3 regions of the Spongiibacter taiwanensis genome follow, and region 1 is predicted to be linked to each of the others. Evidence: predicted binding sites of a transcription regulator. Region 1 holds the regulator's gene; each other region holds the start of a gene.
What was found. The regulator PhoB, encoded in region 1, activates phosphate uptake and scavenging genes when phosphate is short. The targets are predictions, from matches to a motif close to TGTCATAAANNTGTAACA.
Positions count from the first base shown of each region.

Region 2: the regulator PhoB is predicted to act here: its motif matches at 2,528-2,545, upstream of NCG89_RS03995 (PhoX family protein).
Region 3: the regulator PhoB is predicted to act here: its motif matches at 2,215-2,232, upstream of NCG89_RS08680 (beta-helix domain-containing protein).

Region 1 covers NZ_CP098455.1:63,063-68,992, forward strand. Annotated here, with positions in the region: gene NCG89_RS00290 (YgiQ family radical SAM protein) at 1-363, opposite strand, end outside; gene NCG89_RS00295 (NfeD family protein) at 534-1,004, shown strand; gene NCG89_RS00300 (SPFH domain-containing protein) at 1,054-1,902, shown strand; gene purU (formyltetrahydrofolate deformylase) at 1,909-2,763, shown strand; gene phoB (phosphate regulon transcriptional regulator PhoB) at 2,848-3,555, shown strand; gene phoR (phosphate regulon sensor histidine kinase PhoR) at 3,563-4,858, shown strand; gene NCG89_RS00320 (PstS family phosphate ABC transporter substrate-binding protein) at 4,951-5,919, shown strand.
Region 2 covers NZ_CP098455.1:825,289-831,218, forward strand. Annotated here, with positions in the region: gene NCG89_RS03985 (vWA domain-containing protein) at 1-1,416, opposite strand, end outside; gene NCG89_RS03990 (hypothetical protein) at 1,785-2,354, opposite strand; gene NCG89_RS03995 (PhoX family protein) at 2,631-4,655, shown strand; gene NCG89_RS04000 (OpgD/OpgG family glucan biosynthesis protein) at 4,784-5,930, opposite strand, start outside.
Region 3 covers NZ_CP098455.1:1,882,004-1,887,933, forward strand. Annotated here, with positions in the region: gene NCG89_RS08675 (sensor histidine kinase) at 1-400, opposite strand, end outside; gene NCG89_RS08680 (beta-helix domain-containing protein) at 514-2,160, opposite strand; gene argH (argininosuccinate lyase) at 2,399-3,799, shown strand; gene NCG89_RS08690 (efflux RND transporter periplasmic adaptor subunit) at 3,978-5,030, shown strand; partial or broken gene NCG89_RS08695 (efflux RND transporter permease subunit) at 5,078-5,930, shown strand, end outside.

The DNA of each region.
Region 1 (5,930 bases):
CGAGTAGGCGTCGTCATGGCGCAGGCGGCGGTCGGCGGTGTACCGATTGATCATGGAGTCCATGTTGCCGGCCGCAACGCCAAAGAACAGATTCGGCTGGCCCAGTGCTTTAAATGGCTCAGCGGATTGCCAGTCGGGCTGGGCGATAATGCCAACGCGGAAGCCTTGGGCCTCAAGTACCCGGCCGATGACCGCCATACCAAAGCTGGGGTGATCGACATAAGCATCGCCAGTGACAATGATGATGTCGCAACTGTCCCAGCCCAGAGCGTCCATTTCTGCGCGACTGGTTGGCAGAAATTCAGCGGTGCCGAAACACTCGGCCCAGTAACGGCGGTAATTGAACAGGGGTGTTGGGGACATAATGACCTGAAGATGGGGCTAAATGTGGCAAAAACGTATTGTACCGTATCAGTGGGGCTGCTGTATTCAACCCCTTTCAATTCATCAAATGCTGCCGTCATTCGGGGTGAGGTGCACTTGCCTGGCGCATAGGCTATTCTTGCGCGGCAGAAGGTCTGTCGGAGTCGACAATGTCTTGGTTAAACGCGCATATCGCATATTGGCACTGGATGGTGCTGGGACTGCTATTGGTCGCGAGCGAAATTTTTGTCCCCAGTTTTGTGCTGCTTTGGTTTGGCGCCAGCGCCGTCGCAGTGGGTTTGATTATCGCCGTGGTCGATTTGCACTTTGCGGTGCAGCTGGCGATTTGGGCGGTGCTGTCCTGCCTGGACCTGTTTATCTGGTTTAAATACGTCCACCCCAAAATGAAAAACAAGTCTCTGGCCGGCATGGCCCGGGAGCAAATCGTTGCTCAGGAAGGGATGGTGATTAGCAAAGGCGCCAAGTTTGGTCACGGGGTCATGCGCTTTTCGGTGCCGATGTTGGGTAGTGAAGAATGGTCTTTTATCTGCAACGACCCCATCGAAGTGGGCGACAAAGTGCGGGTTGAGGAACTGTCTGGCAATAAATTGATTGTGTCCCACGTCGAGTCGTCCCGTTAGGCGGGGTAGCGCGGCGTCTTTCTCACCAGACTCTTAAAGGGCTGAAGATATGGAAAGTCTCGCAGTAACCGGTGCTTTGCTGTTCATGGTGGTGGTCACCATTTCAATGGGTGTGCGCACGGTGCCCCAGGGCAGCAAATATATTGTGCAGCGTCTGGGCAAGTACCACTCCACCCTGGCGCCAGGTTTGAATTTTATTATTCCTTACGTGGACACCGTGGCCTATAAGATCACGACCAAGGATATTGTCCTGGATATCCCTTCCCAGGAAGTTATCACTGAGGACAACGCGGTGATCATTGCCAACGCGGTGGCCTATATCAACATTGTATCGCCAGAAAAGGCGGTGTACGGGGTGGAGGATTACACTCTGGCCATTCAGAATCTGGTACAAACTTCGCTTCGTTCCATCATCGGCGAGATGGCCCTGGACGCGGCGCTGTCCTCCCGAGACCAGATCAAAGCCAAATTGAAGGCGGCAATTTCTGACGATATTGCCGACTGGGGAATTACCCTGAAGACGGTGGAAATTCAGGACATCAGTCCCTCGCCAACCATGCAACAGGCGATGGAGGAGCAGGCGGCGGCCGAGCGCCAGCGGCGGGCGGCAGTCACCAAAGCCGAGGGCGAAAAGCAGGCTGCCATTCTGGAGGCAGAAGGGCGGCTAGAGGCTTCCAAGCGGGATGCCCAGGCGCAGGTTGTGCTGGCGCGGGCCAGCGGCGCGGCGATTGAGGCGATCTCGGCGGCGGTGAAGGGAGAAGAGTTGCCGGCGTTGTTTTTGCTGGGCGAGAAATATGCAGATGCCCTGGTGGAGCTGTCCAGCTCCAGCAATGCGAAAACGGTTGTGTTGCCCGCAGACCTGCCCCAGGCGCTCAAGGGCATTTTGAACAAGGCGTAGGAGTTTATGGAGCATACTTTAAGACTGGTTATCAGTTGTCCCGACCGGGTTGGTATTGTCGCGCGGGTGAGCCAGTATGTTGCCGAGCAAGGCGGATGGCTAACGGAAGCGAATTATCACGCTGACGCCGAAAGTAACTGGTTTTTCATGCGCAATGAAATTCGCGCAGCGTCATTGACCCACGGTGTTGATGCCTTTTGCGAAGGCTTTAAAGAGATTGCCGGCTCCTATGACATGGAGTGGCAGCTGGTGGATTCCAATATCAAACGTAAAGTCGTCATTCTGGCCAGCCACGCTTCCCATTGCATTGCCGATATTCTGCACCGGTGGCACAGCGGTGAGCTGGACTGCGACATTCCCTGCGTCATTAGTAACCACGAAAACCTGCGCAGTATGGTGGAGTGGCACGGTATTCCCTTTGAATATGTGCCGGTTACTCCCGAGACGAAAGTTGAGGCCCAACTCAAGATTATGCGGCTCACCCTGGCTGCCCAAGCCGACTGCGTGGTGCTGGCCCGCTACATGCAAATCATTCCGCCGGAGTTTTGTCAGGCGTTTCCGGGCCGAATGATCAATATTCACCACAGTTTCCTGCCGTCATTTATTGGTGCCAATCCCTATCAAAAGGCCTTTGATCGTGGGGTGAAGCTTATCGGTGCAACCAGCCATTACGTGACTGAGACCCTCGACGAAGGCCCCATCATCGAGCAGGATGTGATTCGGGTGAACCACCGACACAGCAAGGATGATATGGTGCGTTTGGGGAAAGACGTGGAAAAGGCGGTACTCGCTCGTGCCCTGCGCAATCACCTGGAAGATCGCGTGCTAGTTCACGGGAATAAAACGGTAGTGTTTGATTAGATTAGAAAAAAACCGATCGTCATAAAAATGTCATCAAGTGTCGATTTAATGCAGTCATGAAAATCGTCGTTAAAGGCTTATAGAATGAATGAAAAGACCATTCTGATTGTCGATGACGAGGCGGCTATTCGCGAGATGATTCGGGTCGGCCTCGAACTTTCCGGCTACCAGTGCCTGGAAGCCAGTAATGCCCAGGAAGCCCATGGCATTATCGTTGATCAGCGCCCCGACCTCGTTCTGCTCGACTGGATGATGCCAGTGACCAGCGGTATTGAATTGCTGCGCCGTCTGCGTCGTGAAGAGCTCACCAAAGACCTGTTGGTCATTATGCTGACCGCTAAGGACGATGAGGATAACCGCGTCCAGGGTCTGGACGTCGGTGCTGACGACTACATCACCAAACCCTTTTCCTCCCGGGAGTTGATGGCCCGGATTAAGGCAGTGTTGCGTCGCAGTGGCAGTCAGAGTGACGAGGAAAGTATTGAAGTGAATGGCTTGAAACTCGACCCGGCGAGTCACCGGGTCTTTGCCCACCAGGACCCCCTTGATATGGGCCCAACCGAATTCAAACTGCTCAAGTTTTTCATGACCCACCAAGAGCGCGCTTACAGTCGTGGCCAGCTATTGGATCAGGTGTGGGGAACCAACGTTTATGTTGAAGAGCGCACGGTTGACGTGCATATCCGCCGTTTGCGTAAAGCGCTGCAGACGGATCGTCAGGATTTCGGTCAGTTAATCCAGACCGTGCGAGGCACCGGTTACCGTTTTTCTGCGACTGGCATAAGCGCCTGACGACGCAATGCGGGATAGTGGCTGGAAGACCGAGCTGACTAAAGTCAGTATTCCCCTAATTGGCATTGCGTTGGTGTGCGCGCTGTTCCAAGTGGGTGTTTGGCCGCTGCTGATTGCTGCTATTGCCGCGTGTGCTTGGCTGTTGTTACAACTCAAAAAATTGAATACATGGTTACAGGGTGGCATGGACGGTGAGCCACCGGAGGCAACAGGTATGTGGGGACAGGTTTTAGATTCAATCTACGACCTGCATCGTCAGGGCGCCCAGGATCGGGCGCGTCTGGGCGCTACGGTGGAGTATCTGCGGGCGTCGTTTGCGTCTATGTCGGACGCCGTAGTGATGTTGGATGCAGCCGGTAATATTGAATGGTGCAATACCGCGGCAGTGGACTTGCTTGGGTTGCAGCACGAGGAGGACACGGGGCGCCAACTAGTCAACTTGATCCGTGCGCCAGCCTTTCTGCGTTATTTCGAATCAGAAAAATACAAAATGCCATTGGAGATGTCGTCTCCAGTCAATGGGCATATACAGCTGAGTATCAATATCAGTTTTTTCGGCCAGGGTAGTAGGTTGTTGTTTGCGCGAGATGTGACCCGGACCCATCGCCTCGAAAAAATGCGCAAGGACTTCGTTGCCAACGTATCCCACGAATTGCGTACGCCGCTGACTGTTATCAATGGTTATCTCGAAACCTTTGCCGAGCACGGTGGCGAAAACCCCCGTTGGGATCGGGCCATCGCTCAGATGCTGCAACAATCCCGGCGCATGCATAATCTGATTCAAGACTTGATGCTGTTGTCGCGGCTGGAAACGTTGCCGGCCTCCGAGCAAGAGCAGATCAGAATGCGCCCGCTGATGGAAATGATTGCCGAAGAGGTTTCGGCCGCGGCAAAAGGGGAGCGGGAGATTCGGGTTGAATGCGATGATGATGCTGACCTACGGGGTTGCTACGCTGAACTGCGCAGCGCCTTCTCGAACCTGGCGGTCAACGCTGCGCGGTACACCGAGGCCGGGGATCAAATTACTCTGCGCTGGTTTCAGGATGACTATCACGCCTATTTTGAAGTCGAAGACACGGGCATTGGCATTGAGCCGCAATACATTCCCAGGCTGACCGAACGCTTTTATCGCGTCGAGGAAAGTCGCTCCATCGACACTGGCGGTACCGGCCTTGGGCTGGCGATTGTCAAGCACGTGTTGATTCGACATCGCGCCGAATTGCGTATTAAAAGTGTCATATCCCAGGGCAGTTGCTTCAGTTGTGTTTTTCCAAAATCATTACTAATCAATAAGTTAAAGTGATTTTTTGGGTAGTCATCGTTTTGTAACATAACTGTAACAATTGGGGTTTAGAGTGCCCCCTTAGACGAGTTTACTGGTTTGAGGAGAGGTCCGTGAAAATCAAGCAAAGTCTAATGGCAATGGCGCTGAGTGTGACCGCAGGGTTCTCGCTGGCGGGCGCCGAAGTAGACCCCGGTCTGGCATCTTACGAGAAAGCGTCGGGTGTCGCCGGAAATCTCTCCAGCGTCGGTTCCGATACCCTCGCCAATCTGATGACCCTGTGGGCTGAAGATTTTAAGCGGCATTACCCGAATGTGAATGTGCAAATCCAGGCCGCTGGGTCGTCCACCGCGCCCCCAGCGCTGACCGAGGGTACCTCCAATGTCGGCCCAATGAGCCGAAAAATGAAGGATAAGGAAATCGAGGCCTTTGAAGGCAAATACGGCTACAAACCCACTGCCGTGCCTGTGGCCATTGATGCCCTGGCGGTGTTTGTGCACAAGGATAATCCGATCGAAGGTATGACGATTGCCCAAGTTGATGCGGTTTTCTCCAGCACTCGCCGCTGCGGCGCTGTAGAGGCGGTGCAGTCTTGGGGGCAGCTCGGAATGAGCGGGTCTTGGGTTGGCCGTGATATTCAGATCTTCGGCCGTAACTCGGTATCGGGAACCTACGGCTATTTTAAGGAAGAAGCCCTGTGTAAAGGCGACTTCAAAAATGGTGTTAATGAGCAGCCCGGTTCGGCTTCAGTCGTGCAATCGGTATCGACTTCGATTAACGGCATTGGCTACTCTGGTATTGGCTACCAAACACCCAGTGTTCGGCCGATCCCGCTGGCGAAAGATGACAAGAGTAGCTTTGTTGAAGCCACCGCAGAAAACGCGACCAAGGGAACCTATCCTTTATCACGCTTCCTTTATGTCTACGTCAATAAAGCGCCAAACCAGCCGCTGGCGCCGCTGGAGCGTGAGTTTCTTAAGCTGGTGCTGTCCCGTGAGGGGCAGGAAGTGGTGGTAAAAGACGGCTACGTGCCGCTGCCCGCCAAAGTGGTTGAGCGTATCTACGCGCTGCTTGAAATGTAAGCGGCACGGAT
Region 2 (5,930 bases), 760 kb from region 1:
CGGGGCTTTCAACAGGGATGCCAGGCGAGCCAGCGAAACAAACTCCCGCTTGCGCTCGCCCGCGGCGCCGGTGCTTTGGGCCGCAAGCTGCGCAGCCCGCTCGATGACGCTGGCATAAGCTGCCTCAGCCCGATATTTCGAATCGCTTAACAACAGACCAAATTCAGCCACCGCGGCGGCCCACTGAACATTGGCAGAAGGCCTCTCTGACAGGCGGTCATCCACGATGGTCGAGAGTTCCTTTGCCGGCCCACCCTGAGGTGCACGGTAGCGTAAATGGACTGCCATCAATTCATTCCTTGATGGGTCAACGAGCGCGCGCTGCTGGTAGCGCAGGTCTGAGCCAGTTTGCTGCTCACCTGCCTTGCTGACAATTTCATAAAGGGCCGTCACCACCTGACCAGCGCCAACGTCGCCAGCATCCTTGGTGTCATCGCGAAAATCTTCCGCCGCCATGCGCCGGGTCTCATAGCCAAGCAAGCGATACTGGCCAACGGTGCCGGGGTTGAATTCGACTTGCAACTTAACATCTTTGGCCACGGTCATCAGGCTCTGCTGAAGCTTTTCCACCAGCACCCGTCGGGCCTCAAGCTCACTGTCGATGTAGAAGTAATTGCCATCGCCATGTTGGGCCAGACGGTTCATCGGTCCGTCACCCAAATTGCCCTGGCCAAAGCCCAGCACCGTGAGAAAAATTCCCCCATCCCGCTGGGATTCAATCAGTTTGATCAGGGCGTCGCTGCTGCGCGGGCCCACGTTGAAATCGCCGTCGGTGGCTAATATCACCCGATTGTTCGCATCCGGGCTGAACTGCTGTCGGGCGAGTTGGTAGGCCTGCTCAATTCCCGCTCCACCGGCCGTCGAGCCGCCGGAACGCAGCGATTGCAGGGAGCGAAGAATGGTATTCTTGTCGCCGCCGCTGGTACTGGCCAAGGCCACCCCCGCACTGCCGGCATAGGTGACAATGGCGATGCGGTCAGCGGCCGACATTTGCTCGACGAGTCCCATAAACGCCTTTTTCAACAGCGGCAGTCGATCACCACCCTGCATTGACCCAGACGTATCGATCAGAAAAACAAAACGATTTGGGCGCTCAGTCTCGCGCATGGCCGCGCGCAACTGCACCATGGCCAATTTGTTTGTCGGGTTCCAGGGTGCGGCGATCACCTCGGTGGTAATGCTGAGTTGCTCACCTCCAGTCGCTAGCGTGGCCGGATAATCAAAGTAGTTCAGCAACTCTTCAATTCGCACCGCCTCGCTGGGTGGCAGGTTTCCATCGTTAAGAAACCGCCGCAGAAGACTGTATGACGCCGTATCTACGTCGAGCGCAAAGGTCGACAGCGGCGACAAAATAGGATCCCGGTAGCCGCTTTCGAGCAGGGTTTCGTAGCGATCCCCGCTCACTGGAACGGACACTCGTTGAGGGCCTAGCGGCCCAACAGGCGCAAACGCTTGGGCCATACGAGCTTCACCACTCGAAGCCATCGCGCTGTAGGTCGCGGGTGCAGCCGCCTGTTCGGCGACGGCAGCGTGATGCACGACCTTCGTCCGCGGCGAGGGCGCAAGAGCATCTGCTTCACTGCCTGCGCTATCTGCCCTTGTGCTGGACTGCGATTCGAGGCGGGCTTCTGAAGCCGGCGGTTGGTGACAGGCGGAAAGACCCGCCAGCCAAGCGGCGAGCGCCACTGCCAATATCGACTTTTGCATCATGTTTCTCCGGTTTGTGGGGGCTTTCCGGATAGACGAAGGGGCAGGCAAAAGTGTCAGGCCATGTTGCGATTTTTTTATTCCGAGAAATCCGGCTCCAGAATATAGGGCCGATCTTCGGGCGCCGGTTGCGCCGGAGCACGATAGGGCTCAGGCGCACTGGCGCGCTGTGTGGGCGCAGGCCGGGGCTTGCCCGTAACGACCGTCGCCCGGTCCTTGCGAATTGCCTCACTCAGCGCTTCAGCGAGCTGTTGATAGGCGCGATCGCGCTCCTTCTTTTTGGTCAGTTTGCCATCTTCGGCCAAACCGATCGTCGCGACCGTGCGGCCACTGATAAAGTTCTGCAGGGAGATACCCAGCAGGATACTGTCATCGTCGCCATCGACAGTGAGCAACGCGCCCAGGGTTTGCTTTTTGTCCTCGTAGGGAAGATTGGCCACTTCCTTATCACCCAGTACTTGGAACTGGTTTTCAGTAAAGGTGTTGGCCAGTTGCAAATCAAAACCAAACACCCCGCTGGATTTGCCTTTCTCAAGGACAATAAATTGATAATCCGCGAAGCTAAATCCTGGGGAGTAGACCAGGTTCTCCTGGTTCGCGCACCCCACCAGCCACAGGCTTAACAACAACGCCATACCCTTTTTCATGAACTTCGCTCCTTCTCAATTCTTTTAATACGATTTTTTCTATCATGCCTGTTTTTGCGCGCCCTCCCAAGCGCAATGGCGGGTTGATACCGAAAACGGTTCCGCCCAATTCGCGGCCTAAATGACACTTTGATTGCAAGAGTGATCGTCAATGCGCTGACAACACCCGGTGGTTTCATATAAGCGCAATACACCTGTCACCAAACCATTACATGACCAAGCTAACCTCTGGCGTCGACGATTTATATAACTCGATTCTTCGGAGAGATCAGCCCCATGAGTGAAGCAACATTCGACCCTACCCGCTACAACAACAGCAAAAATGAACCATTCTCCAGCGTTCTTGATAAGGAAATCTCTCGCCGCCGAGTTTTGAAAACAGGCGCCGGCATGAGCGCCCTCACCATGTTCAGTGGTGTTGGCCTGTTTGGCTGCTCCGATGATGATGACGATAACAATGGCGGCAGCGGCAGCCAGGAAACCAGCCTGGGCTTTCAATCCATTGCCGGCTCAAAAACAGATGCTGTGGTCGTGCCCGAGGGTTACTCTGCGCAGGTTCTGGCACCCTGGGGTACGCCGTTGAACAGCAGCGCCAACGCCTGGAAGAACGACGGCAGCAACACCGCAGAGGATCAAGCCAACGCCGTGGGCATGCACCACGATGGGATGAGCTTCTTCCCCATCAACGGTAGCTCCGACGACGGCCTGCTGTGCATCAACCACGAATACATCGACGAAGACGCGCTTCACCCGAACGGCCAGACCTTTGCTGGCAGTGTGCGGACGATCGTTGACGAAGTTCGCAAGGAAATTAACGCCCACGGCGTGAGCGTAGTGCGTGTAAAACGCAGCAATGGCGAGTGGAGCGTGGTCGAAAATGATCCGCTGAACCGCCGTTACACTGGCGCTAGCGAAATGGACATCGCCGGTCCGTTGGCAGGTTCTGAACTGTTGGTAACGAAATACGCGCCCAACGGCGAAGTCGCCCGCGGCACCCTGAACAACTGTGGCAGTGGCGAGTCACCCTGGGGCACCTTCCTGACGTGTGAAGAAAACTGGCCCGGCTACTTCACCAAATCCAGCGGCCGTAGCGCCGGTGACGACCGCATTGGTATCGAAGACGAAGGCACTCGCTACGCTTGGGAAACGCTGGCTGGCAACGCCGCTGAAATTGACGACGAATTCACCCGCTTCGACGCGACGCCCTTTGCAGAAACCGCCGCTGGCGACTACCGCAACGAAACCCACGGTCACGGCTATGTGGTCGAAATTGACCCCTACACCGCCGAATCTCGCGCAGTGAAGCGCACCGCGCTGGGCCGCTTCCGCCACGAGTGTGTGGTCTACGGCAAACTGGTCGAAGGCCAGCCGGTAACCTTCTACTCCGGTCACGACGGCCGCTTTGAGTACCTCTACAAATTCGTCTCTACCGCCGTGTGGGATAACGACGATGCCAACCCAAGCGACCGCCTGGCAACCGGTGACAAGTACCTGAATGACGGCACCCTCTACGTTGCCAAATTCAGCGAAGGCGGCGTGGGAAGCTGGATTCCGCTGGAAACTACCACTGCGGTCACTGGTGGCGGCACCCTGGGCGATACCTTCGCCACCCAAGCCGAGGTCATTCTGGACACCATTCGCGCTGCCGACATGGTCGGTGCGACACCGATGGATCGCCCCGAGTGGATCGCGGTTGACCCGAAAAATGGCGCAGTTTACCTGACCCTGACCAACAACACCGCGCGCACCACAGAAACCAACCCGGCCAACCCCCGCCTCAACAACGCCTTTGGCCATATCATCCGCTGGATGGATGGCGCTGATGTTGAAAGCTTCGACTGGGATATCTTCGTTTTCGGCAGCGCCGACGACAGCGATGCCAGCGTCAACCTGTCAGGTCTGACCGAGCTGAACCAGTTTGCCAGCCCCGATGGCCTGGTCTTTGACCCCCGCGGCATTCTGTGGGTGCAAACCGATAACGGCGCCCAAGAGCTGACCTCTTACACCAACGATCAGATGCTGGCCGTTATCCCCTCCAAGCTTGTTGACGAAAACAACAACCTGGACGTGGTTAACAGCGACAACCAGATGGAATTGCGTCGCTTCTTTGTTGGCCCCAATGATTGCGAGGTCACCGGCCTGGCCTTTACCCCAGACCAGAAAAACTTCTTCGCCAATATTCAACACCCCGGCAACTGGCCCTACACCACAGACGCTACTGAAGTGACGGTAGGCAGTGTCCGCCCGCGGGCAACCACTGTGGTGATCACCAAGAACGACGGCGGCGCTGTGGGTGAATAACGCAAAATAACAATAATCGCGTGCTATCGGCGGCCCAAGGGGCCGCCATTTTTTATCTGCCAAACCGCTTAATCCAGCGACAACATGCTCAGCTGTGGTTTGCGATACAAGCAATGAGCAGGCCCGACCTATAAATGCCCCGGGTTATGCAGCTCCCGCTCAGCCGCAGGCGGCGGTGTCCATTGATACACCCAGGTTTCACTAATCGGCTGACCAGCCACCAGCAACTGCAAACTGAGATCAATCGGTTCAGTTCCCTTGGGCGGCACCAGATCAAACATGGCGCGATACCCGGAAATGGCACGCTGGGGGCGCACCGACACCAGCTCAACCCGACCACTGGAATGGATGATTTTCGCTTCCACCTTGGCAGCCGACTCACTCGCTGATTTGGCATCGGCGGTTATTTTTGCCAACGAGCCACCCGCAAAATCCACCACAAAACGCTTGCTGAAGTACTCCCGCTTTTTGCCCACCACGCCACCCAAACCAGTGAACGTGTTCTGCACGCGAGCATAGTGATGCTCAGGCGTGGGGGCTGCGCCCCAGGTCAGGCGGTAGGAAAAGAGCCACTCCTGGCCTGCCTCAATCGGTTTCGCCGGACGCCAGAACGCCACGATATTATCGAAAGTTTCATCTAAGGTCGGGATTTCCACCAACTGAACTTCGCCGCGACCCCACGGCCCTTTCGGGGCGACCCAAACCCCGGGACGCTTGTCGTAAAACACGCCGTCGTCCTGGTAGTGGTCAAAATTGCGATCGCGTTGCAGTAGACCAAAGCCCTTGGGATTGTCATCACTGAATGCGCTGAAACGTAACGCCTGGGGATTAACCAAAGGACGCCAGAGCCAGTTACCTTGCCCGGTTTGCATGGCCAAACCATCGCTGTCGTGAATCTCCGGGCGCCAATCCCAGCCCGCACGGCGGTGGTTTTCGCCAATCATGTACATGCTGGTAAGCGGCGCAACGCCCAAACGTTCAATGGCTTTGCGCGGATAAATAGCAACATCGACATCCATGACAGTGTGAGTACCGGGCGTAATGGCAAAGCGATAGGCACCGGTGGCACTAGGCGAATCCAGCAGCGCATACACCACCGCCGTATCACTGCCCGGTGCGGGCTTCTCCAGCCAGAAGTGAGTAAACACCGGAAATTCTTCGGGACGGTTTAGCGCCGTATCGATCGCCAGCCCTCTGGCGGATAACCCGTACTGCATATCGGCACCCACGGCCCGGAAGTAACTCGCGCCGAGAAAAGCCACCATGTCGCGCTGC
Region 3 (5,930 bases), 1.8 Mb from region 1:
TGTCGAGAATCCACCACCAATCCAGGCCTGCGATCCCCTCGTTGCCGGTGGCGGACAATATCATCTGGCACGACACACTCAGCAGCGCGACCCACAACAGGCAAACGATAAAACTCAGCCCGGCGCTGCGGGCCGTGCCCAGCCGGGCAAAAACTCCACGAAGTCGGCAAAGCAACGCGGCGGCGCCCAGGGTTCCCCACAGCAAAAACAAGGAGGCATAGGCGAGCAGCAGAAAATCGAACTGGCGCACACCGGATAACAGAACGGTGTAGGCCACCGCCAGCAATTCGGACAACAGCACCAGCATGAGCAGCGATGTGGGGCTGCACACATCACCAACAAAGGGCGCCGGGCGCGCTGGCCCGGCGCCCTCGTCGACCAGTTTGTTTGAGGTAGTCACTGCCACAATGAAACGCCTGCCCGCTGGGATGGCTGAATCATAGCAGGACTTGGCAAGCCGCTGAAAAGCGACACCGCCAGGCGCCGCTTGATGAATACATGCTTGCTTGAAAATCAGTTGGGGTCGAAGCGGGTCCAGCCGTCAAACCACTGGGGCTGAGTACCGGGGCGAACGGCGCCGCGATAAGTAGCGGCCTCGTCCCAGAACTCACCTTCGGGAATCGCCACTGCGCCATGCCCGGCGGGGGAATCCACCGGCAACTGCAGTGCCGCCACGGTGTAATCCACCGGGTTGCCCTGCCACAGAGGCTGGGCAAACAGCTCGCCACGGCTGCGAAAGTAGCTCAGCTCGTCCAGGCCATTGTCATCATTCTGCGCCCCCGCTTCATCGGCAAAAAAGGTATTGCCGCCGGGGCCCACATTGCTGATCGCCAAACCGCTGAAACTGAGGCTGCCGTCGCTGGCATTGGCGCTGGTGGCCGAATCTTTAATGTCGATGGCTTCGCCAGAGAAACCGCTGATCAGCACATTGTGAAAGTGCCCGGCGGTGCCGCGGCGCAGGGTCATGCCCCGCTGAAACTTCTCGCCGCTGCGCATGCTCAGCAAGCTGACATTGTAAAGCAGGGGTTCAGAGCGGGGCTTGGCCAGATGATCACTGTCGAGGTTATCCGCTTCGATGGCGTTGTCGCCAACGTCGGGGTATTGCACCACCAGCAGATGCTGCACCCGGCCTTGCCAGCCCATATCCCAGTCGAGGGAGTCATCCCCCGCGCCGGTGATAATGACGTTCTTCAAATCAACACTGCCACCAAAAATTTCCACACCATCATCCAGCGAGCGGTGCACCTGCACGTTGCGCAGAATCGTGTTGCTGCCGCAGCCGCCCAGGGTCAGGCCATTGAGTTCATTATTGGCATAGACTTCAAAGCCGGCGTATTCAATGCGAGCGAACTCCAGCACGCCGCAGCTATCTTCGGCGCGGCCGCCGCCGAATGCGCCGCGGCTGTCATCGGCAGGAACCCCTTCAATCTGGGCGTAGCGATTATTCACCGGCGCCGCGCCCAGCAATACCAGACCGCCCCAATCCCCGGCATGGCGTTCTCCTGGCGCGTTGGCGCTGGTGAAAACCACGGGTGCTCTGGCGTTGCCCCGAGCTTCAATACGCGCATCCCGGGTGACGACCAGGGCGCTGCCGGCAGCGCCCTGAACCACGGTGCCCGCATCGATGGTCAACAGGCCACCGGCTTCCACATACACCACCCCGTCAAGCTGCCAGATCCGGTCGGCGGTCCAGTGATGTTTGCCATACAGCGGGCCAGCGACCGACTCCACGTTGCTGCTGGTGCCGCCGCCAAAGATAAAGACCAGGCCTGCGGCAAGGCAGGCCACCGCCGCCGCGGCTACCAAGCCCAACATCGAGCGCTGCCGTTTATCGGTGGCGTTGTCCGCGTTACCTGGCCTCCCCGCCGTGATGGTTTCCGCGATATCGGGATTGAAAGGTAAACCCGCGTCACCTGCCGAGCTGGTGTGAGTGAGTTCGCCGTCCACGTTGAGTTGGCGCAAGCGCTTACCGAGTTCACGAATTTCTGCGTTTCCACTGATCGCAGCCTGATCAATGAGCTCTCGCCGATACTGGCTATCTTTAAGCAGCGTGCTGAAATGCACGTAACGCACACCGCCGTCGCCGTGCTTGTCGTAGGTCTGCTTTAACTGCCACAGCAGTTCCACCAAGCGCGCCCGGGGAGAAGAAACCTCGGCCATTGTCCGCCCTCAACTAACGAATGGATTATTCAGGCGGCAAGTATCCGTAGACTTTGTGACAAGAACATGACGTAAGTACACATACGGCCAGCAATGTCCGGCCTGCGAAAGGGGCACCAACAAGGCCGGCGCGAGGCTAAACGCCAAGCCGCTATTGCTGGTATAATGCGCGCCTTTTCGCACCCGCAATCAACCGAGCAGCATGGCCGTCGCCGCGGCCAGTACAGGAAAGCAACCGATGAGCAATGAAGAGACCAGCATCAAACCCTGGGGCGGCCGTTTTTCCGAGGCAACCGACGCTTTCGTCGAGCGCTTCACCGCGTCAGTGACCTTTGATCAACGACTCTACCACCACGACATCAACGGCTCGCTGGCCCACGCCGCCATGTTGGCCAAGGTAGGGGTGCTCAGCGACGACGAGTTGCAACAGATTCAAAGCGGGCTGGAAGCCATCCGCAAAGAAATTGAAACCGGCAACTTTAATTGGTCGGTCAGCCTTGAAGATGTGCACATGAACATCGAGGCCCGGCTCACCGACAAGATCGGCATCACCGGCAAAAAACTGCACACCGGCCGCTCACGCAATGACCAGGTTGCCACCGATATTCGCCTGTACCTGCGCGATGAAATCGGCGTAATTGTCGGCGAACTGACTCGACTGCAATCGGGCCTGATCGACCTGGCCACCCGGGAGGCCGACACCATCATGCCCGGCTTCACCCACTTGCAAACGGCCCAGCCGGTCACCTTCGGCCACCATATTCTGGCCTGGAATGAAATGCTGGAGCGGGACTTTGGCCGCCTGCAGGACTGTGCCACACGACTCAACCAATGTCCCTTGGGCGCCGCTGCCCTGGCGGGCACCACCTACCCCATCGACCGGCATTACAGCGCACAGCTGCTCGGCTTTGACGGCCCCACCGAAAACTCTCTGGACTCGGTCAGCGATCGCGACTTTGCCATTGAGTTTGCCGCGGCAGCCAGTTTGATCATGACCCACCTGTCGCGCTTCAGCGAAGAGTTGGTGCTGTGGACCTCCTCCCAGTTCAACTTCGTGAACCTGCCCGACCGGTTCTGTACCGGCTCCAGCATTATGCCCCAGAAGAAAAACCCCGACGTGCCAGAACTGATTCGGGGCAAGGTCGGCCGGGTGAATGGCCATCTGTTCAGCCTGCTGACCTTGATGAAATCCCAACCCCTGGCCTACAACAAGGACAACCAGGAAGACAAAGAGCCCCTGTTCGATATCATTGATACCCTACGCGACAGCCTCAAGGCCTACGCCGATATGGCACCGGCAATTACCGTGAATGCCGAGGTCACTCGGGAGGCGGCTCTGCGGGGCTTTTCCACGGCCACCGATCTGGCCGACTACCTGGTACGCAAGGGCTTGCCCTTCCGCGACGCCCACGAAGTCGTCGGCAAATCCGTCGCCTTTGGCATCAAGGAAGGTCGCGACCTATCCCAACTCAGTCTGGCCGAGCTGCAGCAGTTCAGCACCCTGATCGACGAGGACGTCTTCGACGTACTCACCCTTGAGGGCTCAGTAAACGCGCGCAACCACATTGGTGGAACGGCACCCGCCCAGGTGAAAGCCGCCGCCCAGCGGGCCGCGGAGAAGTTGGCCCAGCGCAGCTGATCTGACCGACACCAAAATTTATCTTTCTAAGAAGGCAATTACCCTTTTTGGTGGTATGGTAAACCCTTTGGTGCGCGCTCAATCCGCTAGTCGTTTCACCTGACGCCGATTAGCTTCGGCGCAGATGACGGCGCACGATCTGACGCCAACCCTTTTTGCCTCAGGAGTTCTACACCCCATGCCCGCCCGCATGCGCTCATTGCTGTGTCTGCTTTCGCCACTGCTGCTGGTCAGTGCCTGTAACGACACTGACGCTACCCAAGCCGCCCCACGGCCACCTGCAGCCGTAGCGATTCAAACACTCGCGCCTCAGGAAATCCAGCAGCGCATTCAGGCGCTGGGTACCTTGCTCGCCCGTGAATCTATCGACGTCACCGCCAGCGTCAGTGAAAAGATCACCTCACTGAAGTTTAGCGATGGCGACACCGTCAGCGAAGGCCAGCTCCTGGCCACCCTGGCGCAACAGGAAGAACAGGCACTGCTGGCCGCCGCCAAGGCCGATCTTGCGGAGCAAGAGCGAGAGTTGAAACGCCTGGAGGGACTCATTCAGCGCAAGGTGGCCGCCCAAACCGAGTACGACCAACGCCAGACTGCCAAGCTGCAAGCCCTGGCTCGAATCAAGGAGGTGGAGGCCATGATTGCCGAGCGCAACATCACGGCCCCCTTTGCCGGACAGGTGGGCCTGCGCCAGGTCAGCCCCGGCGCCCTGGTGACACCGGGTGAGGTCATTACCACCCTGGATGACACCAGCGTGATGCGAATGGATTTTCAGATTCCTGCCCTCTACCTCACCAGCATTGCCAAAGGGCAAACCGTGGAAGCCTACAGCGAAGCCTTACAGCGCCGCTTTAGCGGGACGATTACCGCAATCGACAGCCGCATTGACCGGGTCGCCCGCAACATCAATGTGCGAGCCGAACTGGCCAACCCCGACGGACAACTCAAGCCCGGCATGCTGATGCGCCTGGCGCTCATCACCCAACAACGTCAGGCCTTGATGGTGAAAGAAGAAGCCCTGCAGAGCGTGCAAGACCAGCACTTTGTTTGGGTGGTGGACGACAGCAACACCGCGCGCAAACAGCAAATTGAACTGGGCCTGCGCCAGCCCGGACTGGTTGAAGTCCGCGCCGGACTGAACGCCGGTACCAAGGTCATCTACCAGGGCTATGACATGCTGCGCGACGGTGCTTCCGTAGCACCCCAAAGCGACAGCGCTGCCCCGCAAGACTGACCGGACAATCACCCGCCAGGTAACCACGACTCTTTGCGAAGCCCAACATGCTGCTATCAGATCTTTCAGTGAAACGCCCCGTGTTCGCCACGGTTGTCAGCCTGCTACTGGTAGCCTTCGGCCTACTGTCCTTTGAGCGCTTGGCCCTGCGGGAATACCCGGACATTGATCCGCCAATTGTGTCGATCACCACTCAATATATTGGCGCCTAAGCCGAGGTGGTAGAGTCACGAATCACCCAGGTGATTGAAGACAACATCTCCGGTGTGGAGGGCATCAAAACCATCAGCAGCGCCAGCCAGGACAGCTTTTCATCGATCAATATCGAGTTTGAGCTGGACCGGGATATCGATGCGGCTGCCAACGATGTTCGCGATCGGGTGTCACGGGTGATGGGCAACCTGCCCGACGAAGCCGAAGCCCCCCAAGTACAAAAGGCCGATGCCGACGACAACGTGATTGTCTGGTTCAACTTAACCTCTACCAAAATGAGTCTGCTTGAGCTGGCCGATTACGCCAACCGCTACGTGGTTGATCGCTTTTCGGCGGTCGACGGGGTCGCCCGTATCCGGGTCAGCGGCGGCCCGGACTACGCCATGCGCATCTGGCTGGACCGCGAGGCGATGGCCGCGCGGAATATCACCGCCGGCGAAGTCGAGGCAGCCCTGCGCCGGGAGAACGTAGAACTCCCCGCCGGCACCCTGAAGTCAATCAACCGGGACTTCACCATTAAAATTAGCCGGCAATACCAGACCGAATCAGATTTCGCCGACCTGGTGCTGCGCAAGGAAGACAGCGGGTACCTGCTGCGCCTCAGCGACGTTGCCCGCATCGAGCTGGCCGCCAGCGAGTACCGCAATCTGTTCCGGGGTAATGGCGTGCCCATGGTGGGTGTGGGCA